DNA from 2 places in the Priestia sp. HNGD-A6 genome. Region 1 is predicted to be linked to the other one. Evidence: predicted binding sites of a transcription regulator. Region 1 holds the regulator's gene; the other holds the start of a gene.
What was found. Region 1 encodes Rex, which represses fermentation and respiration genes when NADH is low (regulators of the CRP and FNR family bind a similar motif). Its sites were predicted from a motif close to TTGTGAAATATTTCACAA; they were not measured.
Positions count from the first base shown of each region.

Region 2: the regulator Rex is predicted to act here: its motif matches at 3,384-3,401, upstream of nirB (nitrite reductase large subunit NirB).

Region 1 is NZ_CP138621.1:2,542,580-2,554,790, reverse strand. It holds rRNA gene SCI76_RS12825 (16S ribosomal RNA) at 1-103, shown strand, start outside; rRNA gene SCI76_RS12820 (23S ribosomal RNA) at 329-3,264, shown strand; rRNA gene rrf (5S ribosomal RNA) at 3,333-3,448, shown strand; tRNA gene SCI76_RS12810 (tRNA-Met) at 3,473-3,549, shown strand; tRNA gene SCI76_RS12805 (tRNA-Asp) at 3,554-3,629, shown strand; gene tsaE (tRNA (adenosine(37)-N6)-threonylcarbamoyltransferase complex ATPase subunit type 1 TsaE) at 3,850-4,320, shown strand; gene tsaB (tRNA (adenosine(37)-N6)-threonylcarbamoyltransferase complex dimerization subunit type 1 TsaB) at 4,317-5,015, shown strand; gene rimI (ribosomal protein S18-alanine N-acetyltransferase) at 5,029-5,478, shown strand; gene tsaD (tRNA (adenosine(37)-N6)-threonylcarbamoyltransferase complex transferase subunit TsaD) at 5,475-6,491, shown strand; gene SCI76_RS12780 (ABC-F family ATP-binding cassette domain-containing protein) at 6,747-8,681, opposite strand; gene SCI76_RS12775 (redox-sensing transcriptional repressor Rex) at 9,141-9,779, shown strand; gene tatA (twin-arginine translocase TatA/TatE family subunit) at 9,833-10,018, shown strand; gene tatC (twin-arginine translocase subunit TatC) at 10,034-10,789, shown strand; gene SCI76_RS12760 (YdiK family protein) at 10,816-11,043, opposite strand; gene SCI76_RS12755 (CPBP family intramembrane glutamic endopeptidase) at 11,040-11,768, opposite strand; gene groES (co-chaperone GroES) at 12,068-12,211, shown strand, end outside.
Region 2 is NZ_CP138621.1:1,632,834-1,645,044, reverse strand. It holds gene SCI76_RS08380 (gluconate:H+ symporter) at 1-593, shown strand, start outside; gene SCI76_RS08375 (competence protein ComK) at 733-1,212, shown strand; gene SCI76_RS08370 (sigma-70 family RNA polymerase sigma factor) at 1,313-1,804, opposite strand; gene SCI76_RS08365 (SGNH/GDSL hydrolase family protein) at 2,269-3,015, shown strand; gene nirB (nitrite reductase large subunit NirB) at 3,628-6,042, shown strand; gene nirD (nitrite reductase small subunit NirD) at 6,061-6,387, shown strand; gene cobA (uroporphyrinogen-III C-methyltransferase) at 6,459-7,229, shown strand; gene SCI76_RS08345 (formate/nitrite transporter family protein) at 7,254-8,090, shown strand; gene SCI76_RS08340 (cyclic-phosphate processing receiver domain-containing protein) at 8,306-8,632, opposite strand; gene SCI76_RS08335 (carbohydrate kinase family protein) at 9,089-10,066, shown strand; gene SCI76_RS08330 (GRP family sugar transporter) at 10,520-11,383, shown strand; gene SCI76_RS08325 (VOC family protein) at 11,646-12,104, shown strand; gene SCI76_RS08320 (hypothetical protein) at 12,205-12,211, shown strand, end outside.

The sequences.
Region 1 (12,211 bases):
TGGAGTAACCGTAAGGAGCTAGCCGCCTAAGGTGGGACAGATGATTGGGGTGAAGTCGTAACAAGGTAGCCGTATCGGAAGGTGCGGCTGGATCACCTCCTTTCTAAGGATTTTTACATGACGTACGTTTTGACACTTTGTTCAGTTTTGAGAGTTCAATCTCTCAATTATAGAAAGCATACTACTTTCTTCTTACTAGATAAGAAGAATTTTGGTTGCGATTGTTCTTTGAAAACTAGATAACAGTAATTGCTGAGGAAAAGTGAAACTTTTCTTTAATCAAACCAATAAATAACACAACATTATGTTGTACCATTTATTCGCTAATGGTTAAGTTAGAAAGGGCGCACGGTGAATGCCTTGGCACTAGGAGCCGATGAAGGACGGGACTAACACCGATATGCTTCGGGGAGCTGTAAGTGAGCTTTGATCCGGAGATTTCCGAATGGGGAAACCCACTGTTCGTAATGGAACAGTATCTTTATCTGAATACATAGGATATTGAAGGCAGACCCGGGGAACTGAAACATCTAAGTACCCGGAGGAAGAGAAAGCAAATGCGATTTCCTGAGTAGCGGCGAGCGAAACGGAATTAGCCCAAACCAAGAGGCTTGCCTCTTGGGGTTGTAGGACACTCTATACGGAGTTACAAAGGAACGAAGTAAATGAAGCGACCTGGAAAGGTCCGTCGAAGAAGGTAACAACCCTGTAGTTGAAACTTCGTTCCCTCTTGAGTGGATCCTGAGTACGGCGGAACACGTGAAATTCCGTCGGAAGCTGGGAGGACCATCTCCCAAGGCTAAATACTACCTAGTGACCGATAGTGAACCAGTACCGTGAGGGAAAGGTGAAAAGCACCCCGGAAGGGGAGTGAAAGAGATCCTGAAACCGTGTGCCTACAAGTAGTCAGAGCCCGTTAACGGGTGATGGCGTGCCTTTTGTAGAATGAACCGGCGAGTTACGATCCCATGCAAGGTTAAGCTGATAAGGCGGAGCCGTAGCGAAAGCGAGTCTGAATAGGGCGTTTAGTATGTGGTTGTAGACCCGAAACCAGGTGATCTACCCATGTCCAGGGTGAAGTTCAGGTAACACTGAATGGAGGCCCGAACCCACGCACGTTGAAAAGTGCGGGGATGAGGTGTGGGTAGCGGAGAAATTCCAATCGAACCTGGAGATAGCTGGTTCTCTCCGAAATAGCTTTAGGGCTAGCCTCATGTTGTGAGAGTCTTGGAGGTAGAGCACTGATTGGACTAGGGGCCCCCAACGGGTTACCGAATTCAGTCAAACTCCGAATGCCAAAGACTTATCCATGGGAGTCAGACTGCGAGTGATAAGATCCGTAGTCAAAAGGGAAACAGCCCAGACCACCAGCTAAGGTCCCCAAGTATACGTTAAGTGGAAAAGGATGTGGAGTTGCTTAGACAACCAGGATGTTGGCTTAGAAGCAGCCACCATTTAAAGAGTGCGTAATAGCTCACTGGTCGAGTGACTCTGCGCCGAAAATGTACCGGGGCTAAACGTATCACCGAAGCTGTGGATTGACATCTTAGATGTCAGTGGTAGGAGAGCGTTCTAAGTGCTGTGAAGTCAGACCGTAAGGACTGGTGGAGCGCTTAGAAGTGAGAATGCCGGTATGAGTAGCGAAAGACAAGTGAGAATCTTGTCCACCGAATGCCTAAGGTTTCCTGAGGAAGGCTCGTCCGCTCAGGGTTAGTCGGGACCTAAGCCGAGGCTGAAAAGCGTAGGCGATGGCCAACAGGTTGATATTCCTGTACCACCTCCCCGCCGTTTGAGTAATGGGGGGACGCAGTAGGATAGGGTAAGCGCGCTGCTGGATATGCGCGTTCAAGCAGTTAGGCTGATGAGTAGGCAAATCCGCTCATCATAAAGGCTGAGCTGTGATGACGAGGGAATTATAGTACCGAAGTTCCTGATTCCACACTGCCAAGAAAAGCCTCTAGCGAGGCGGGAGGTGCCCGTACCGCAAACCGACACAGGTAGGCGAGGAGAGAATCCTAAGGTGATCGAGAGAACTCTCGTTAAGGAACTCGGCAAAATGACCCCGTAACTTCGGGAGAAGGGGTGCTCTGGTAGGGTGTATAGCCCGAGAGAGCCGCAGTGAATAGGCCCAGGCGACTGTTTAGCAAAAACACAGGTCTCTGCGAAGCCGCAAGGCGAAGTATAGGGGCTGACGCCTGCCCGGTGCTGGAAGGTTAAGAGGAGGGGTTATCCTTTGGGAGAAGCTCTGAATCGAAGCCCCAGTAAACGGCGGCCGTAACTATAACGGTCCTAAGGTAGCGAAATTCCTTGTCGGGTAAGTTCCGACCCGCACGAAAGGCGTAACGATCTGGGCACTGTCTCAACGAGAGACTCGGTGAAATTATAGTACCTGTGAAGATGCAGGTTACCCGCGACAGGACGGAAAGACCCCGTGGAGCTTTACTGTAGCCTGATATTGAATTTTGGTACAGCTTGTACAGGATAGGTAGGAGCCTGAGAAGCCGGAGCGCTAGCTTCGGTGGAGGCGTCGGTGGGATACTACCCTGGCTGTATTGAAATTCTAACCCGCGGCCCTGATCGGGCCGGGAGACAGTGTCAGGTGGGCAGTTTGACTGGGGCGGTCGCCTCCTAAAATGTAACGGAGGCGCCCAAAGGTTCCCTCAGAATGGTTGGAAATCATTCGTAGAGTGTAAAGGCACAAGGGAGCTTGACTGCGAGACCTACAAGTCGAGCAGGGACGAAAGTCGGGCTTAGTGATCCGGTGGTTCCGCATGGAAGGGCCATCGCTCAACGGATAAAAGCTACCCCGGGGATAACAGGCTTATCTCCCCCAAGAGTCCACATCGACGGGGAGGTTTGGCACCTCGATGTCGGCTCATCGCATCCTGGGGCTGTAGTCGGTCCCAAGGGTTGGGCTGTTCGCCCATTAAAGCGGTACGCGAGCTGGGTTCAGAACGTCGTGAGACAGTTCGGTCCCTATCCGTCGTGGGCGTAGGAAATTTGAGAGGAGCTGTCCTTAGTACGAGAGGACCGGGATGGACACACCGCTGGTGTACCAGTTGTCTTGCCAAAGGCATCGCTGGGTAGCTATGTGTGGACGGGATAAGTGCTGAAAGCATCTAAGCATGAAGCCCCCCTCAAGATGAGATTTCCCATAGCGCAAGCTAGTAAGATCCCTGAAAGATGATCAGGTTGATAGGTCAGAGGTGGAAGCGTGGCGACATGTGTAGCTGACTGATACTAATCGATCGAGGACTTAACCAAACTTTAAAAGCGTAAGCTTTACTCAGCAATCTGTTACCTAGTTTTGAGAGAATAATCTCATATAAATGTCTAGTGATAATGGCAAAGAGGTCACACCCGTTCCCATACCGAACACGGAAGTTAAGCTCTTTAGCGCCGATGGTAGTTGGGACTTTGTCCCTGTGAGAGTAGGACATCGCTAGGCATTTTTATTTTGCTTTTTTATCATCGCGGGGTGGAGCAGTTCGGTAGCTCGTCGGGCTCATAACCCGAAGGTCGCAGGTTCAAATCCTGTCCCCGCAACCAACATGGTCCCGTGGTGTAGCGGTTAACATGCCTGCCTGTCACGCAGGAGATCGCGGGTTCGATTCCCGTCGGGACCGCCATGTTTTAGAAACGAAACAATGTGTTTCGTCTTTTTTATTGTTTGAACCATTTTTATATAAAACTTTACCGTCCTTAGGAGCAATCCTAAGGAATTTTTTATATACAAAGAAATTTCTTTGTAGAATTGCGATGTTAAAGATTGTTGGATTTCTTACTGGATATGTATAGTCCACAACGTTTACAATATATATATACAGATTGAAATGAGGTTCTGAATGAATGACAGAGATTAATGAATTTACGTTTATGTCTACGTCTCCTGATGAAACTAATCAGCTGGCTGCTCGTCTAGCAACTTTATTAGAAGCTGGTGACGTGCTGCTGCTTGAAGGTGATTTGGGAGCTGGAAAGACAACATTCACAAAAAGTTTAGCTAAAGGCTTAGGAATTGAACGCAATGTGAATAGCCCGACATTTACTATCATTAAAGAATACAAAAGCGGTCGCCTTCCTCTTTACCATATGGATGTGTACCGTCTAGGGGATGAATTTGAAGACCTAGGGTTCGATGAGTATTTTGAAGGAGATGGCGTGACGGTCGTGGAGTGGGCTCACCTGATTGAAGAGCAGCTTCCTAATGAATATATTCAAATCAATATTTACCATGAAAACGAAACGACTCGTAAAATCCTTGTAAAAGCGATAGGCAGTCGGTACGTTGAAATATGTAAGGAGCTTTTTAAAAGATGAAAATGTTAGCCATTGATACATCCAATTTTGTCATGGGTGTTGCTGTCGTTGAAGAAAACAAAGTAATTGGAGAAATTATTACGAATCTAAAAAAGAATCACTCTGTTCGTGTGATGAACGCTGTGGAATCTTTGTTAAAAGATTGTGATATTGCGCCAAGCGAGCTAGACCGTATTGTAGTGGCACACGGTCCCGGGTCCTATACCGGTGTACGCATTGGTGTTACCATTGCCAAGACACTTGCTTGGACTTTAAATATTCCTTTAATAGGTGTATCTAGCCTTGAGGCACTAGCAGCAAACGGTCGTTATTTTGATGGATATATTGCTCCGTTATTTGATGCGCGCCGTCAGCAGCTTTATACAGGACTATATGAATGGAATAACGAACGAGGTCTTGTAGAAGTTGAAAGTGATCGACTTGTTATTAATAAGGACTGGGCGGAACATTTAAAGTCATACAACAAACCTATTTTATTCATAGGCAATGATCTTTCCATGCATGAAGAGGCGTTAAAAGAAGTGTTGAGTGAACAAGCTGTATTTGCCCATGTTCAGCAGTTTAACCCAAGACCAAGTGAATTGGCTTTCTTAGGAATGAAGAAAGAGCCGCAGTCTGTGCATACTTTTGTTCCGAACTACATTCGTTTAGCTGAAGCAGAAGCCAACTGGCTTGCTTCACAGCAAAAAGGATAAAAGAAGGTATAACATGAAACTAACAATTAAGTTTCGTTTAATGGAAGTTAAAGATATTGATCAAGTAGTGAAAATCGAAGAGAAGTCTTTTACGACACCTTGGAGTGCAGAAGCATTTCAAAATGAGTTAACCAATAATCAATTTTCAACCTACATTGTGATGGAAGAAGGGGAAAATATTATTGGTTATTGCGGAACGTGGATTGTTATTGACGAAGCACATGTAACCAACATTGCGCTATTGCCAGACTACCGAGGCAAGGGACTCGGTGAATTGCTGCTGCGCAACGTGATGGACGTTCTTCGAAAACTAGGTGCTACGTCAATGACATTAGAAGTTAGGGTATCTAATCATATTGCACAATCATTGTATCAAAAGCTAGGTTTTAAACCTGGAGGTATTCGTAAGAATTATTATTCTGATAACAATGAGGATGCATTAGTTATGTGGGTGAATTTATGAATGAAAATCAATTAATTTTAGCATTAGAAACAAGCTGTGATGAGACAGCAGCAGCTGTGATTCGAAACGGTCATGAAATTGTAGCCAATGTGGTGGCCTCTCAAATAGAAAGCCATAAACGATTTGGCGGTGTCGTACCGGAAATTGCATCTCGTCATCATGTAGAACAAATTACAGTAGTAGTTGAAGAAACTTTAAATCAAGCGAACTTGACGTTTGCAGATATAGATGCAATAGCTGTAACGGAAGGACCAGGGCTTGTGGGAGCACTTCTTATTGGCGTAAATGCAGCCAAAGCGCTAGCATTTGCACATCAAAAGCCATTAATTGGTGTTCATCATATTGCAGGACATATTTATGCAAATCAGCTAATCAAAAAACTAGAATTCCCGCTCTTATCGCTAGTTGTATCTGGCGGGCATACGGAGCTTGTATACATGGAAAGTCACGGTCATTTTAAAGTAATCGGTGAAACAAGAGATGATGCAGCAGGAGAAGCCTACGATAAAGTAGCCCGCACGTTAAACCTTCCATATCCAGGCGGACCTCATATTGACCGCCTTGCACATGAAGGAGAGCCATTAATTGATTTGCCGCGTGCTTGGCTAGAAGAAGGATCCTATGATTTTAGTTTCAGTGGATTAAAATCAGCAGTTATTAACACTGTCCACAATGCGAAGCAAAAAGGTGAAGAGATTCTTCCACAAACACTTGCTGCTAGCTTTCAAGCGAGTGTCATTGATGTGTTAGTAACTAAAACGATTAAAGCTGCAAAGGAATATAACGTTAAGCAAGTTTTATTAGCAGGAGGAGTTGCTGCTAATAAAGGGCTTAGAGCAGCGCTAGAAGAGGCATTTGAACCCCTATCAAATATTGAGCTTATTATCCCGCCGCTATCTCTATGTACGGATAATGCCGCAATGATTGGAGCAGCAGCAAGCGTACGATTTGCTCAAGGAAAACGTTCAGATATGTCATTAAATGCAAACCCCGGTTTGGACTTGGAAGAGTAAGTGACGAATGAGATTTATTTCTCATTCGTCTTTTTTTGTGGATAAAAATGATTTATCAACAATATTCAATAAATTTAGAATTGACTGTGGATAATTATGTGGAAAAGTCCGTGCACTCAGTACACGGACCTGTTATCAACAAGTTTTAATTATGAAAATCAGACAGATATCCACTATTTATTCACAGAGTGGATAAAGCTTGCTCTTAAGCGCATGAACAAGTAAATAGGATGAATAGATACGCAAAAATATAGGCTACTCTTCTAGAAGCAGCTGCAATTCTTCCCACTCTTCCATTAATGTGGATAACTGTGAAGAAATTTTTTCATTTTCACCGTTTAATCTTGATACTTCTTCGTGATTTTGATAAATTTCAGGGTCACAAAGAAGTTCTTCATTCGCCGCTTGGGCGGCTTCTAATTTGTTTACTTCAGTTTCAATTTCTTCAATGCGGCGCGTTCGCTGTCTCATCAATTTCTTTTGTTCTTTATCTTGTTTATAGGACTGTTTATCTACTTTTACCGTACGTTCTTCGTTTGCTTTTATATTTTCTAATTCTTTGATTTCCTCTATTTCTGCTTTCTTTTCTACATAATAGTCATAATCTCCAAGAAATTCTTCTACTCCTTCAGGAGATAGCTCTGCTATTTTATTGGCAATACGATTAATAAAATAACGGTCATGTGAAACAAATAATAGAGTCCCTGGGTAATCAATTAACGCATTCTCGAGTACTTGTTTGCTATCTAAATCAAGATGGTTAGTAGGTTCATCCAAAATTAAGAAGTTAGCTTTTTGAAGCATAAGCTTCGCAAGAGCCAAACGTGCTTTTTCACCACCGCTGAGCGTGGAAACGATTTTCAGTACATCATCACCTGAAAACAGAAAATTTCCAAGCGCTGTACGGATTTCTTTTTCAGGTTTGGCTGGGTAGTCATCCCAAAGTTCATTTAAAACGGTTTTATTAGACGTTAAATTGGCTTGCTCTTGGTCGTAATAACCAACCATTACATTTGAGCCAAAGGAAATGGTTCCAGTCTTGAAGCTGAGTTTATCCACAATGCCTTTTAATAAAGTTGATTTCCCCACGCCATTAGGACCAACCAACGCAAGGCTTTCCCCTTTTTTAATGCGAAGGTTTGCCTCTTGGACGACATAGTTGTGTTCATCATATCCGATAGACACATCTTCCAGATTTAAGACTTCATTTCCGCTTTGACGTTCAATTTCAAACGAAAAACTAGCTGATTTTTCGCCTTCGTTAGGTCGATTTATTAACTCCATTCGATCGAGCTGTTTACGTCTGCTTTGCGCACGTTTTGTAGTCGATGCGCGGGCGATGTTTCGCTGAATAAAATCATTCAGCTTTGCGACTTCATCTTGCTGCTTTTCGTACTGACGCAACTCTTTTTCATATCGCTCTGCTTTTTGTACAAGGTATTTAGAGTAGTTGCCCGTGTACTTCACCGTTGTTTTTTGTACGACTTCATACACTTGATTTACGACTTTATCAAGGAAGTAACGATCATGTGAAACGATTAAAATAGCTCCTTCATACCCTTGCAGAAACTGTTCCAGCCATGCTAAAGTTTCAATATCTAAGTGGTTGGTAGGCTCATCCAGAATAAGCAAATCAGGCTTTGTTAAAAGCAGTTTTGCAAGAGCCAGGCGCGTTTTTTGTCCACCGCTTAAGGAGGAAATAGGGGTGCTGTAGTCAAAGTTTGAAAAACGGAAACCGTGAAGAATAGATCGTGTATCCGCTTCATATTGATAGCCGCCTAAATCTTTAAACGTTACTTGAAGCTGATCATACTCTTTGGTTAGTTTTTCGTATTGAACTGAATCATTAAAAATGTCTGGATCACCCATCTTCGTTTCAAGCGTACGTAATTCTTTTTCCATCTTCTTTAATGGAGCAAAGACAGTCATCATTTCTTCCCATATGGAGAGTGTTGACTCAAGAACTGTATCTTGTCCCATATAATCAATGGAAACACCCTTAGGTTTAATAATTTCTCCGCTGTCATAGGAAAGCTGCTCAGCAATAATTTTTAATAAAGTTGATTTACCAGCACCGTTTCGTCCCACTAGGGCAATGCGGTCTTTTGATTGTACTTCTAACTTTATATTCGATAAAATGGGTTCTGCCCCATAGTATTTTGTAATACCGTTCAATTGTAGAATAATCATTTTTTCACCTCTAGTAGTATATCCATAGTGTATTTTAACATATTTTTAACTACAAGTTCTTCCTACAAGCGTTTGTAATTTGTAGAGGGACAAGGACAAATGATGAAGCGAATGTTTTGATTCATGAAATAAAATGATTTTACCTGCACATTTTATACAGGATACTATGTTAAAATAAGAGATAAGTGCATCTCTGAACTTATCTATGATGGATGTGAAAAAATCCGTCATGACTAACAAACCGATCCTTTGAAGGGCTAATTGCTTCGTTCTACATACCGACTTTAAGGAGTGCTGAATAGACAAAAGCCGTCGAGGTGTGAAGCGGAGTATATATAAAGCAAGAGAAAAGAGAGAGAATTGGAAGCGCTACCTCAAAGCGGTTGATGCTTTGTGAAAGGTAATGCAATATGACTTGAAAATGTTAGTAATGACATACATGAACTGAGGGGGTACAACGTGAACACTGAACAATTAAAAATACCACAAGCAACGGCTAAGCGATTGCCGCTTTATTATCGTTTTTTGAAAAATTTGCATGCTTCTGGTAAACAGCGTGTGTCGTCAGCGGAGTTAAGTGAGGCAGTGAAAGTGGATTCTGCTACTATTCGTCGGGACTTTTCTTACTTTGGTGCATTAGGAAAAAAGGGATACGGCTACAATGTGAATTATTTACTTACATTTTTCCGTAAAACGTTAGACCAAGATGAAGTAACGAAAGTAGCACTGATTGGCGTAGGGAATCTAGGAACGGCCTTTTTAAATTATAATTTTATTAAAAATAATAACACCAAAATTGAGTGCGCTTTTGATGTGATAGAAGATAAAGTAGGTACGAAAGTAGGCGACGTGCCGGTCTATCATCTTGACCAATTGGAAGATTATATGAGTGATGACATCTCAGTAGCGATTTTAACCGTTCCTGCCACTGTTGCTCAGCAAATTACTGATCGTTTAGTGAGTTGCGGAATTAAAGGAATTTTAAACTTTACTCCTGCACGCTTAAACGTACCGGATGAGATTCGACTCCATCATATTGATCTTGCTGTAGAATTACAGTCGCTCGTCTACTTTTTGAAAAATTATCCTGTTGAATAAGGCGGACTGTGTTACGATTTCCTTAAGTCTAAATTAATAAGGAGAGTGGGAATATGGGGATTGGAGCAGGCAGTTGGATTATTATTGCGATTGTAGCACTGCTTATTTTTGGACCGAAACGGTTACCGGAGCTAGGAAGATCAGTGGGCCAAACGCTTAGAGAGTTTAAGCATGCCGCTAGCGGTGCATCAGAAGATCGTGAAAAAGATAAACAGCGTCAAGTAGATGACAAAGAGTAAAAGGGTGATCATAGTATGACCGAACAAGAAATGTCAATATATGATCATATAGGAGAGCTGCGAAAACGCATTTTAATTGTTTTATTTTTCTTTGTGATTGCCACAATTGGCGGCTTTTTTATAGCGGATAAGGTTATTGTCTATTTACAGCATGCTGATGAGGCAAAGAATTTAACGATGAATGCATTTCGGTTAACAGATCCAGTTAAGATTTATATGCAATTTGCTGTTATTATCGGCTGTGTACTTGCAGCTCCTGTTGCACTGTATCAACTTTGGGCATTTATTAGTCCTGGTTTATATGAAAAAGAGCGTAAGGTAACGCTTGGATATATTCCTGTTTCCATTTTTCTCTTTATCGGCGGTGTCTCTTTTTCTTATTTTGTGTTGTTTCCATTTGTCGTTGATTTTATGACGCGCGTTTCTGATGAGCTGAATGTAAACCAAGTGATTGGCATTAATGAATACTTTTCTTTTTTAATGCAGCTCACACTGCCTTTTGGCTTGTTGTTTCAGCTTCCTGTCGTCGTTATGTTTTTGACGCGTTTAGGAATTATAACGCCTATGTTTTTATCTCAAATTCGAAAATATGCCTATTTCGTACTGCTAGTTATTGCCGCACTTATTACACCACCGGAATTGCTCTCGCACATGATGGTGACAGTGCCGCTCTTAATTTTGTATGAAATCAGCATCATTATTTCCCGCATTTCGTATCGCAAAGTGTTAAAGGCAAGGGCAGAGCAAGAAAGAGAAGATGTTAGTATGTAAAAAAAACCACTGAAACAGTGGTTTTTTTATTTGGATGAATCATCTTGATTTTTATATTGCTGCTGCAATTTTTTAATTTTGTAGTGCAAGATAAAGATGCGAACCGCAAACCTGAAATCGAATGCGGCTACGAGTGCAAATAAGATTGTGGGGAAATTCCAGACGGTTTCCTGGGCATTTTGAATTGCCAAGTAGGTGAATAAAATCCCCATAATAATATAAATAAACCCTCGTGTTAAAGGGATATTCTTCATAAAAACATGCCTCCAAAAATGAACTGCATTTGTTCTGCTTGTTTTTGCATTTCTATAATTTTATCTGCAAAAATAGTTTGAGATAAAATAACGATTGTATTCATCAAAACATGAGCAATAATAGGTACAACAATTAGTCTCGTCCTTGCATAAAGGAATGCAAATACAAATCCCATAGCTGTATACACAAGTAAATGTTTAAAATCCCAGTGTACCGCAGCGAAAATAAGGGAACTAATAAATGCAGAGATAAAGAAATTGTATCGTTTGTGAAGAGAACCAAAAATAATCTTTCGGAAAATAATCTCTTCTAGTATTGGTCCAATAACAGACGTAACGACAATAAGGAACGGCGTTGCTTTAACAAGATTAACAATATTTTGTGTGTTTTCAGATACTTGGGTAATGCCAAGAGCGTGCTCAATCATACCTGCTACAGCTTGACCAGCCATAGCGAGAAACACCCCAAGGACTGACCAGACAACAGCAATCGTTTTTCCAGCATGTTCTATACGCATGGACATGTCACGGCGCAGCAGCAGTAAGACAATAAGTAAACCAAGGATAAAGCTAATGATAGTCCAATAAGTCAAAAGCATGACATTCGCTGTTCGAACTGGATAGTCATCAAACATTCCTGTTAATTTTAACAGCGGTATACCAACAACTCCTGAAAACTGCATAAGGATGTAAGTGAGGATAACATACCAATAACGTTTTTCCAATCTTCTATACTCCTTTAAAAGGTTTTTATGTATATATGTCGAAGAAGTACTGTAAAGTTAGTAATTTCTTCTTGCTCGTATTGTAACATACATATTATTGAACAGAGAAAAGAATGCTTTATTTCTCAAAATCGTCGAAATCTAAGACTATTATATGTAGTTGTCGTAAATTTTAAATTTTTTTTGTTTAATACTTGCAAAAAAAACCCACTTTGTTTTAATATAATAATTGTGTTAGCACTCGTTGAGGTTGAGTGCTAATAAAAATGCAAACATATTATTTGAGGAGGTTGTTTCACTTGTTAAAGCCATTAGGTGATCGCGTAGTGATTGAACTTGTAAAATCTGAGGAAAAAACAGCAAGCGGTATCGTGTTACCGGACAGTGCAAAAGAAAAGCCACAAGAGGGTAAAATTGTTGCTGTAGGTACAGGCCGAGTATTA
Region 2 (12,211 bases), 910 kb from region 1:
GGTTTGTTTATCCAGAAACAAGTACGATTCGCTATGTAACAAACTTTATCGGAAGCCCAATCGTAGCGCTATTAATTTCGCTAGTGTTTGCTTTTTATTCGTTCGGTTTTGCAAGAGGATACAACAAAGATGATTTATTAAAATTCACAAATGAATGTCTTGGACCCGTTGCTTCGATCATTTTAATCATCGGTGCAGGCGGCGGTTTTAACAAAATTTTAACAGCAAGCGGTGTAGGTGACGCGATTGCAGGATTTGCTCAAGATGCACATCTTTCTCCTATCGTACTAGCGTTTGTGATTGCCGGGTTAATTCGTGCAGCAGTTGGTTCAGCAACAGTGGCAATGACAACAGCAGCAGGTATTGTAGCACCCATTGCAGCAACCATGCCAAACGTAAGTCCAGAGCTATTGGTGCTAGCAACAGGCGCAGGTTCTGTAATGCTATCGCACGTAAACGATTCTGGCTTCTGGTTAATCAAGGAATTCTTCAACATGTCAGTGGCCCAAACGTTAAAAACGTGGACAGTGATGGAAACGATTCTATCATTTGCGGCGTTTGCAATGGTTCTTATTTTAGACATTTTTATTTAAAAGAAAGGCGCTGGCTTCAGCGCTTTTTTCTTTGGATATTAAATATATTCAAAACATTTCAAATAATGAGAAAAAAAGACTAGATTTTTCCCGTTTCGATAGTATAGAATAGTTATAAAGTAGCAAAGGGGGTAGATGTATGACAAATAATGAAAACTATCAAATTGGTTTGACGACAAAAGCATTGATTCCAGTGAACGACCCTATACACTGCACAAAGGTGCTGGATGAAGCAGGAGAATACATGCTAAGAAAGACGTGTAAGCAATTATTAGAAGAAGCGTGCATTCGGGAATTAAGTACGTTTAAGGGATCGATTGCCGCCGTTCGAAAAATGTTTCCGTACAAACAGCTTACGCCGCTTGTTATTAATCGTTCACAAGCCATCATTGCGTTTCCGACATCTTCGCCAAATGACTATGGCTGCGCCTGGATTTTTGCCTCTCATGTTCATACTTCACACACGCTTGCTACAGTTGATCCAACCTCCATGCTAATTCACTTCAAAGATGGAACGTTCATTCCAGTGAAACTTTCTTATTATAGTTTAGAAAAAAAGCTGGCCAGAGCGGCTGTTATTCGTAATTACTGTTTAGAAAGTCCGGTTGTCTTGGCATGATCGTTCGATTTATCGAATAAACTTGTCCTACATATGAACAATCGTTTGGACTACACATATGAATGAAAGGAGGAAGCTTATGATAAGCTTCCTCCTTTTCTTACTCCTGAAGAAGCGAGGCCTTTAGCTTTTTGCGGGCTGCTTTTCCCCAGTTTTTAACGGCTCCCGTGGAGACTCCGTATTTGTAGGCAATATCTTTATACGAGTAGCCTTCTAACAGATGTTCGAGTACATAGATTTTTTCTCTTCCCGTTAAATGTTCGATATGCTGCTTGATGATTTCACTTTCTAGCGGAACGGGAAGAGCGTGATCTTCGTTTAGTGAAAGTAGGTTCTGCTCAGCTGGTGTTTCCCGTTCTTCGTATAAAATGGTGCCTTTTAAATGAGATAGGATCGTACCGCGCACGGTTGTGTAGGCATAAGCGGAAAAAGAGCCTTTGCTTTCGTCAAATTTTTGATACGCTCTCCATAAACCAATTAACGCAATTTGATAATATTCGTCGTAGTCTTTGTAAATATGAAATTTTTTAATCATCGACACAATTAATGGATGAAAAGATGAAGCGATTTGATCAAACGAGCTTTTTTGCATGTAGCATTCCTTTTTCAAAAACGCGCTTTTGCTGTATTCCGCCGGTATCTCTACTGTACAAGGGGAAGATCACATGTGCGAATGAGCGTACATTATGTTTTCTTTTTAAGAAACGTGACGTAATTTCCCCGGAAACTTCACGTTTCGCTAGGAAATATGCGAAGTATACGTGTATTTGTAGAGATTTTACGTACGAAAGGTCCCCCATTCCAAATTCTACTAATCTATACTATTTATATATCGATGTAGCAACTCTACCATCACGGAAGAGCGGTGATGGTAGAGTTGCTAGACCTAAGCGGCAGTCACCCTCCCTTGCGGGTTTGCGCCTGCCGCATATGTGAACCTTTTTGGGCAAATTCAGTGAAGTATTTTTGTGGTTGTCCTTTTGTGTTTTCTATTGAATGTAAGTTGGGTGGGCAGAATATAGTTGGTTTTTAAAAAGTGGGTAAAGGGGAGATTGAATGAAGGCGATGGTTGGGGTAAATGTGGCGGCGGCTGTTTTGTGCGGGGCGGTGATGTATGCGGGGACGCAGCACTGGCAGGAGCAAACGGAAGCGCAGGCAAGTGAAGTAAAAACTGCTGTTGTACATAAAGAAAAACAGTTTTCCGACGTATCTGCTTATACAAAAAATCTTCCAGACTTTATCACAAAGCAAATCCAATCATCTATCGCAAATAAAAAACCTTTGACTCTTGTAATTGCCACATCTGCAAAGAAAGCAGGGTGGCCTCAGCAGTTAAAAAAAGAGCTAGCAGCTACATATGGACGTGATGTATTTACGGTTAAAACCCTTTCATATGGTAACGGGACAACGGATGAGCTTTTATCCTCACATATTGCCGATCAAATTGATCAACTTCAGCCAAACATTATTCTGTTTGAAGCACCTCTTAAAAATGACTATCAGCACCTTACGCTAGATGAGACGCTTGAAAATACAGACAAGCTCATTCATCAGCTCAAAGACTTGAAAAAGACCCTTATGGTTCAGCCTTCACAGCCATATATTTCACAAACCGAGTCCTATGAAGAAGGGGTAGAAGCGATCAGGGGAGTATCTGAAGCAAACTGGGTATATTATATGAATCACTCGCTCATTTGGCCGTTTCATTTAGGAGAGTATATCAATAAAGACAGCGGGAATTTAACGAAAAAAGGAAATGAAGTGTGGGGAGAGTATGTTGTGAATTGGTTTACAGGAAAATAAAAGACAAGCCCTGTTTCAAAAGAAATAGGGCTTGTTTTTTTACAATTTTGCTAGATTGTGGCTTTTTCTCGTTTTATAGTAGTAGCTTTTTGTATCTTTACACTTATAAAGCTTAAATCCAATAAACTCTAAAGGAGTCCAAACCTTCTTGATGTTTACGAGTGGCATGCTCATTCTCCGTTCTGTTCTTAATAAAGGTTTTTCTTATTCATTATAAAGAATATAAGGGAGATAGTAAATACTATAAAGAACAGTTTATTTTTTAAAAATTCTTTATAAAGAACTTTTGAGATTTTTATTTTTTACTTATCAACATTTAGGAGTGATTTTTATCATAGCTCAGGTTATTTCTTTTTGTTACATTAACGTTGTGAAAAACATCACAAAATAAAATGCAAAGGATGATCCAAATTAAAACGTAATTAGAGCACTTATTTTTTTTTGCTTGCTGTTAAAGCAATGGAATCGTATACATATCATAACAGTGTTAGATAACCTGACACATAAGTTGAACGATTCAGAAAATTCATATATCTTAAATATATCTTTAAAGATGCATATAAAATATATCTTTGAAACAAGCAGGTATAGACGCCAGGGGAGGAATGGAAGATGCAAAAAAAGAAACTCGTATTGATTGGAAATGGAATGGCTGGAGTTCGAGCGATTGAAGAAGTATTGAAGGTTTCAAGCGAAGCGTTTGAAATTACGATTTTTGGAAGCGAGCCGCATACGAACTATAATCGTATTTTACTGTCAAAAGTGCTGCAAGGGGATACAAATGTTGAAGACATTACGTTAAACGATTGGAACTGGTATCAAGAAAACAATATTACATTATATACGAACGAAACGGTTACGAGTATCGATTCAGTAAAAAAAGAAGTAGCGACAAACAGCGGCAGAGTAGAATCGTATGATGAGTTGATTTTAGCAACGGGCTCTCTTCCTTTTATTCTTCCGATTCCAGGGTCTGATAAAAAAGGAGTTACGGCTTTTCGAGATATAAAAGACACGGATGAAATGCTGCAGGCATCTCAGCAGTATAAAAAAGCAGCGGTTATTGGAGGCGGACTGCTTGGATTAGAAGCGGCGCGCGGGCTGTTAAATCTAGGGATGGATGTATCTGTGATTCATTTAGCTCCGTATTTAATGGAACGTCAGCTCGATCCAACAGCGGGCAAATTGCTTCAAAACGAATTAGAAAAACAAGGCATGAAGTTTTTGCTTGAAAAGCAAACGGCGGAAATTGTCGGAGATGAGCGAGTTGAAGGATTATCTTTTAAAGACGGGACGTTTTTAGAAGCTGATTTGGTCGTGATGGCAGTCGGAATTAAACCAAATGTCCAGCTTGCAAAAGCAGCGGGACTTAATGTAAACCGAGGAATTATCGTGGATGATTATATGCAAACGGATATTCCAAACATCTACGCGGTTGGAGAATGTGCAGAGCATAGAGGAATGGTATACGGATTAGTGGCACCTTTGTATGAACAAGGAAAAGCATTAGCAAAAGCGGTTTGCGGGGCAGAAAAAGTGCCTTATGAAGGATCGGTTTTATCCACGCAGCTAAAAGTATCAGGTGTTGAAGTGTTTTCGGCAGGAGACTTCACGGAAGATGAAGAGAAAAAAGCGATCAAGGTGTTCGATGAACAAGACGGCATTTATAAAAAGCTTGTTTTGCGAGGCAATCAAATTGTAGGAGCCGTTCTTTTTGGAGACAGCAGCGACGGAAATCGACTGTTTTCAATGATTCAAAAGCAAGAAGATGTATCCGATGTCGCAAAAGTGTCGATTTTACAGCCATCTGGCGGTAACGCGGGTGAAAGCTTAGTAGCAAGCATGAGTGCGGATGATATTATTTGCGGCTGTAACGGCGTAACAAAAGGTACGATTGTGGAAGCTATCCAAAAACAAGGATGCTCATCGGTTGATGAAATCAAAGCTTGTACAAGTGCCTCTCGCTCCTGCGGAGGATGTAAACCGCTTGTAGCGGAAGTGCTTCAGCATACGCTTGGCGCTGACTTTGACGCTACGGCTCAAAAAGAAGCGATTTGCGGCTGTACGACTCTATCACGAGATGAAGTGGTCGAAGAAATCAAAGCAAAAGGTCTTTCGCATACGCGTGAAGTGATGAATGTGCTCGGATGGAATAATGAAGAAGGCTGTTCGAAATGCCGTCCGGCGCTGAATTATTATTTAGGTATGGTAAATCCGACCGGATACGTTGATGAACGCGAATCACGATTTGTGAATGAACGCATGCACGCAAATATTCAAAAAGACGGCACGTATTCTGTTGTTCCTCGCATGTACGGAGGCGTCACAAATGCAGAAGATTTACGAAAAATTGCAGATGTTGTTGATAAATATGAAATTCCGCTCGTAAAAGTGACGGGTGGTCAGCGTCTTGATTTGTTTGGTGTTAAAAAAGAAGATTTGCCTAGCGTATGGGAAGAGTTAGATATGCCTTCTGGCTACGCGTACGGTAAGTCGCTGCGGACCGTGAAAACATGCGTCGGCGAACAGTTTTGCCGTTTTGGCACGCAGGATTCAATGGGCGTTGGAATTGCGCTTGAGAAAAAATTTGAAGGACTATGGACGCCTCATAAAGTGAAAATGGCTGTATCTGCTTGTCCGAGAAGCTGCGCTGAGTCAGGTATTAAAGATATTGGCTTTATTGGAATTGACGGCGGCTGGGAAATTTACGTGGGCGGAAATGGAGGTACGCATCTTCGCGGCGGAGATTTGTTATATAAAGTAAAAACAGACGAAGAATTGATGGACATTACAGGAGCTTATTTGCAGTATTACCGAGAAACGGCTAATTACTTAGAGCGTACGTCTGCATGGATTGAGCGCATGGGACTTTCGCACATTCAGTCCGTGCTTGATGACGCTGAGACAAGAAGAGAGCTGAATATGCGTATGGACGAAGCGTTATCTACGTACCGTGATCCTTGGAAAGAAATCGTCGAAAGCAAAAAGACGAAAAAAGAGCTGTTCGAAACAGTTGTCACATCATAATGCTGGGGGGAAATAAAGATGGTGAATAAAAACATTACAAAAGTATGCGTAGGGTCAATTCATGATTTTCCAGTAAGCCTGGGTAAAACAGTGAAAGTAAACGGAAAAGAAATTGCGGTGTTTAAGCTATCAAGCGGAAAAATACGGGCAATTGAAAATCGTTGTCCGCATAAAGGCGGGGTGCTAAGTGAAGGGATCGTGAGCGGCGACTCGGTGTTTTGTCCGATGCACGACTGGAAAATTTGCTTGCATGACGGTAACGTGCAAGAGCCTGACAGTGGCTGTGTAGACACGTACGAAGCATCTGTTGAAGGAGATTTGCTGTATCTTTTAATTGAAGAATAAGTAACGTGGCGCGTTGACTTTCAACGCGCCACAAAAATTCAAGGGGACACACTAAAAGGAGCGAAGCAAAAATGAGAACAGGAAAAGTGTACATTGTAGGAGCCGGACCAGGAGATCCAGATTTGCTAACGATAAAAGCAGCCAAATGTTTAGAAAAAGCAGACGTTATTTTATATGACCGATTAGTGAACCCTGTTCTTCTTCAGTATGCAAAAGAAGGAGCCGAACTTGTCTACTGCGGGAAAAAGCCTGGTGATCACTGCGTTTCTCAAGATGATATTCATGATTTGCTTGTATGCTACGCAAGAAAAGGAAACACCGTCGTCCGGTTAAAAGGCGGAGATCCGTTTATTTTCGGAAGAGGCGGAGAAGAAGCAGAAGTACTCGTTCAAAACGGAATTTCGTTTGAAGTCGTTCCAGGAATTACAGCAGGCATAGCGGCACCGGCCTATGCTGGAATTCCTGTGACGCATCGGGAGCTCAGCCGTTCGTTTGCGATTGTGACGGGACACTGCTTGAGCGGCAAGCCGGAAAGTATTCGCTGGGAGCATTTAGCAAAAGGAGTTGATACGCTTGCGATTTATATGGGCGTTAAAAACTTGCCTTATATTTGCCGTCAGCTTTTAGACGCCGGAAAAAGCGCGGATACGCCGGTCGCTCTTATTGAAGAAGGCACGTCGGTTTATCAACGCACGGTTACAGGCACGCTTGGCACAATCGTAGATACGGCTGCAGAGCAGAAAGTCAGCAATCCCGCGATGATTGTGATTGGTGAAGTGGTGAAGCAAGCTTCTGTTCTTTCTTGGTTTTTGGAAAAAACAGAAGAAAAAGTATGCGTTTAAGATGAATAAAAGGAGGGAACGCTTTTGCTTAAGAATTCACTGCAGTCAATGAATGAGTTAGCCCGTGAAAAAACGAAGCTTGTGAATGATCATTTACCGAGTTATTTGCTGTTAGCTGTTCTTGCGGGTGCTTACGTGGGACTTGGCGTTATATTAGCTCTATCAGTAGGAGCGCCTTTAGCTTCTGCTTCTTTACCGGTCGTTTCTCTTGTGATGGGGTTATCATTTGCTGTTGCTCTCCTGCTTGTCGTATTTGCAGGAGCTGAATTGTTTACGGGGAATCATATGGTTTATACGGTCAGTACGCTATCGGGAGTCACGACATGGAAAGATACGTTCAAAAACTGGACGTGGTGTTTTATCGGAAATGCGATAGGAGCGTTTGGGCTTTGTTTGTTAATTACCGGAACCGGTTTGTTTAAAGGAATTGAACCGAATCATTTACTCATGACGCTGGCAGCTAAAAAAATGAATTTGCCGGTCAGTGAATTGTTTTTTCGCGGCATCCTTTGCAACTGGCTTGTTTGTCTGGCGATTTGGACGGCTTCGCGCACTAAAAGCGATGCAGCAAAGATCATGCTTATTTTTTGGATGCTGTTTGCATTTGTTGCTTCAGGATACGAGCACAGCGTGGCAAATATGACGTTTCTTGGCCTGGCTTTACTGCTTCCGCATCCAGATACGATTTCGGCTGCTGGGCTATTTCATAATTTAATTCCTGTTACGCTCGGAAACATCGTAGGGGGAGGACTGTTTGTAGGAAGCATTTACTGGTTAGTGAATGCTAGGCAGCTAAAAGAAGTTAAAAAACAGCCGGCTGCTCTCTCAGCTGATTTGGATTCTGCTAAACTGTCTAAATAGCAAAAACCGCTCTTTGTACCATATAGTCTGCTTTTAAAGCTATCATAACGGTATTTTAGAGCGGTTTTCTTCTATATAATATAAACTGCTTAAAGCGTATTCACATCTATACGTATCGAACAAGCAGTATTGTTCTTCATTTTATAGAAACAGGATGTCTGTGAGAATTGAATCCGAACAGATTCTGTTGAAATGAATGTGTGAGGGTGCAGATATCATCGAAGAGGCAGAGGGCATCTTAGAATTTTAATGTTGTTTGGCATTTTATGCTCTTTTTGAGCTTCTTTAAAGCAGTTGTACATTGCTTTGCTGCCTAAATGATTAGCGGAGTGAATCGTGATTCGATCGGCATATAAATGGTGTTTTACCATAAAATGCACGAGCATTAATCCATTCCGTGTCTTGCTGAGTAAATCGTGATCGAGTGACAAATGTTCAACATCGAATGATCTTAAAAGATCAATACATTCGTCAATCGTTTCGGCTAAAACATGACCGTCAGGGCATTTGCGATAGTCGTCTAGAAAAACATTGATTTTCATGACTGATTCTCCCTTCCTTGCCTTGTATTTAGTGTAACATACATAATGTCATATACCTACCTAAGTCTATTCGACACGTTTTAAGCTATTCCTTCTTAAATAGGGGTAAAAACACGAATTTTTATCATTATTTACATATTCACGGCGAATAAACAGGAAATAAGGAAAGAGATGTCGAACGAAAAGTGAATAGATAAACAGTTTAAACTGGAAATTAACTTTTTTTATTTTGTGATCTTTGTTTAACAAGGTCATTTAAATCCCAGATTTGACAAGGGATGGAAAAGGTTTAATGAATAAAAGGTTGTGAGAAAAAAACGATAATTTGCGATTTTTTTAAAATAAATTGGAAATTTCTCTTTACGAAAAAGATGTTTGGGACGTATAATTTGATTTAAGGATTTTTTTGGAACATAGTATGACAATATGACAAAAAAGAAAAGTAAGGTGAATAGAATGGGTAAGTTATTTAGTATCGGTGAAGTATTAATTGATATGATTCCAGCTCAAAAAGGTCTTCAATTGAAAGAAGTGGAATCGTTTACGCGTGTGCCAGGCGGAGCGCCGGCAAACGTTGCGGCAGTTGTTGCTACATACGGTAATGAGTCAGCGCTTATTACAAAAGTTGGAGAAGATGCGTTTGGAGACTTTCTAGTAGATACGCTTCGTGAAGTAGGAGTAGGTACTGATATGGTTTATCGTACAGAAGAAGCAAACACAGCTTTAGCTTTCGTTTCTCTGCGTGAAGACGGAGAAAGAGATTTCAGCTTCTATCGTAATCCTTCAGCAGATTTATTGTTAACGGAAGACGAAATTAACCCTGATTGGTTTACAAGCAACGATCTTCTTCATTTCTGTTCGGTTGATTTAGTTGAAAGTCCTATGAAATACGCTCATATGAAAGCGATTAAAAGTATGAAAGAAAAAGGTGGAGTTATCAGCTTTGATCCAAATGTACGTCTTCCACTGTGGAAAGACCATGAGCTATGCCGTCAAACGATTTTAGAATTTATTCCTCAAGCGCACATTGTCAAAATTTCAGACGACGAGCTAACGTTTATCACAGGCATTGAAGATGAACAGCAAGCGATTCAGTCTCTATTTACAGGTGACGTTCAAGTAGTTGTGTTCACAAAAGGTGCAGAAGGCGCAACGCTTTATACAAAAGAAGCTGTCTATGAATCAAACGGTTACAAAGTAGCGGTTGTTGATACAACAGGTGCAGGAGATGCGTTTATTGGCGGATTCCTTTATCAGCTATTAAGCCGCGATGTGTCACAAGAAAACTTAACGGCTATTCTTGACTCAGACCACGATGCTATTTTGCGCTTTGCCAATGCAAGCGGTGCCTTAACGACAACTGGAAAAGGTGCGATCAGTTCCATTCCAGCCAAAGAAGTAGTCGAGCAATTTTGTAAGCCTGTAGCTAACTAAAATGAAAAGGCTTTATCTCTTCTTATTTGCAATCAGCAGAGGCGTCCGTTTCTGCTGATTGCAGATCACATAAGAGGAAAAAGCGAGCTGCGGAGCAAGAAGAAAAAAATTTTTTCTGTTTTTAAAAAATAATCAAAAAAATTTCTAGCTAAATAATAAATGTTCGTGTTAGTATAATACGAGCAGCAAGAAATAGCAGTTTTACCACCATTTATGAAAACGTTATATATTTATCGATGTAGAAAATTTAATAGGATTAAAGAGCGATCCTATTAAATTTTCTAGACCTAAGCGTCTGTTGCCCCCCTTGCGGGGTAGGCATCAGACGCTTAGGTGAACCTTTGGGGGAATATTCAAGAGGCAACAAGTCTGTAGCCCTTGGTAAAAGAAAAGCAGCAGGTCGTTACATACGATGTACATAGATTAGAAATAGGAAAGTAGGTTAAGAGAAAGATGGATATTTTGCTAGGTGTTCTTCCTTCCGTTGCGTGGGGAAGCATGATTTTAGTTAGTATGAAGATGGGCGGTGGACCTTACAGTCAAACGCTTGGAACAATTATTGGAGCTTTAATTCTTTCATTTGTTCAGTTTATGATTGTTCAGCCGGTGTTAACGCCAACGCTTGTTATTGTTGGGATTGTTTCAGGTTTGTTCTGGTCAGTAGGTCAAAGCAATCAGTTTAAAAGTGTTCCATACCTTGGGGTTTCAAAGTCAATGCCGATTTCAACGGGTATGCAATTAGTATCAACAGCTCTTTTTGGTGTTATTGTATTTAAAGAATGGTCAACGCTTCAAACGATTGTACTTGGATCCATTGCGATTCTTTTAATACTAGCAGGCGTGGTGCTTTCTTCATTAGACGGTAAAAAAGAAGGAGCACAAGGGACTCCAGGACAAACGAAAAAAGGAGTTATCACTCTTATCATTTCAAGTCTTGGGTTCTTAGTTTACGTAGTTATCGCACGTATCTTCAACGTAGACGCATGGGCAGCTCTATTCCCGCAAGCAATCGGTATGTTAATTGGCGGCTTAATCATTACATACAAACACAAGCCATTTAACAAATATACGATTCGTAATATCTTACCAGGTCTAATCTGGGCATCTGGAAACATGTTCTTATTCTTATCTCAATCAAGACTAGGCGTAGCAACAAGCTTTTCATTATCGCAAATGGGTATTGTTATTTCTATCTTTGGCGGTATTGTCTTCTTGGGAGAAAAGAAAACGAAGCGTCAATTGTTTTATGTATCTCTTGCGAGTGTACTGATTATTTCAGGCGGTATCTGCATAGGTCTCGCAAAAGCCCACGCTTAATATATCGATGTAGAAAAACCCCCATGGCTAAAGTGCAGCCATGGGGGTTTTTCTAGACCTAAGGGTTTGAGGCACCCCTTGCGGGGTAGCCTCAAACCCTTAGGTAAAGTCAAATTCAAATCCATAGTGCTCTTGGAGATTTCCAAGCTGGACGTTTGTGTGAGTGTTTCTCGTTCTTAAGTATGATTGTTTTTCATTCTTTGTTAGGAAGCTGTTTGGTGTGAAATGGCTTATAGTAGTAGGAAAGGATGGGGGAGAGGCTATGATTAAGAGTATTTATGAAACGCATGTACAGGTTCGGAGTTTGGAGGATTCGATTGAGTTTTATAGACATCTTGGGCTGACGTTTGTTCATAAAATTGAAGAGCGGCGCTGTGCTTTTTTCTTTGTTGGGGAACAAAAGCAAATGCTTGGTCTTTGGGAAACAGACGAAAAAGAGTTGAAAAGAAGTCACTTTGCTTTTGGAATTGAAGCCGCAGATATTCATGAAGCGTTAACGTGGCTGCGTTCAAAAGGTATTGAACCTGAAGAAACGTCGTTTGGAAAACCGCAGACAGAGCCAATTGTTCATACGTGGATGCCGGCGGCGTGCGTGTACTTTAATGACCCTGACGGTAACAGCTTGGAGTTAATTACGCTTTTGAATGATGAGCCCGTTGTATCTAAGGATTTTCCGTATTTAAGTGAATGGAATAAAGAGATCGGGACGAAATTATTTTAGCACAAGTGAAAAACGAACCACTGATCAACGTGTTTGATTAGCGGTTCGTTTTTTTAGTTATGGTAAACGTAGGTTTCATATGTGTAGGTCTTTCTAGCAGTTGATTG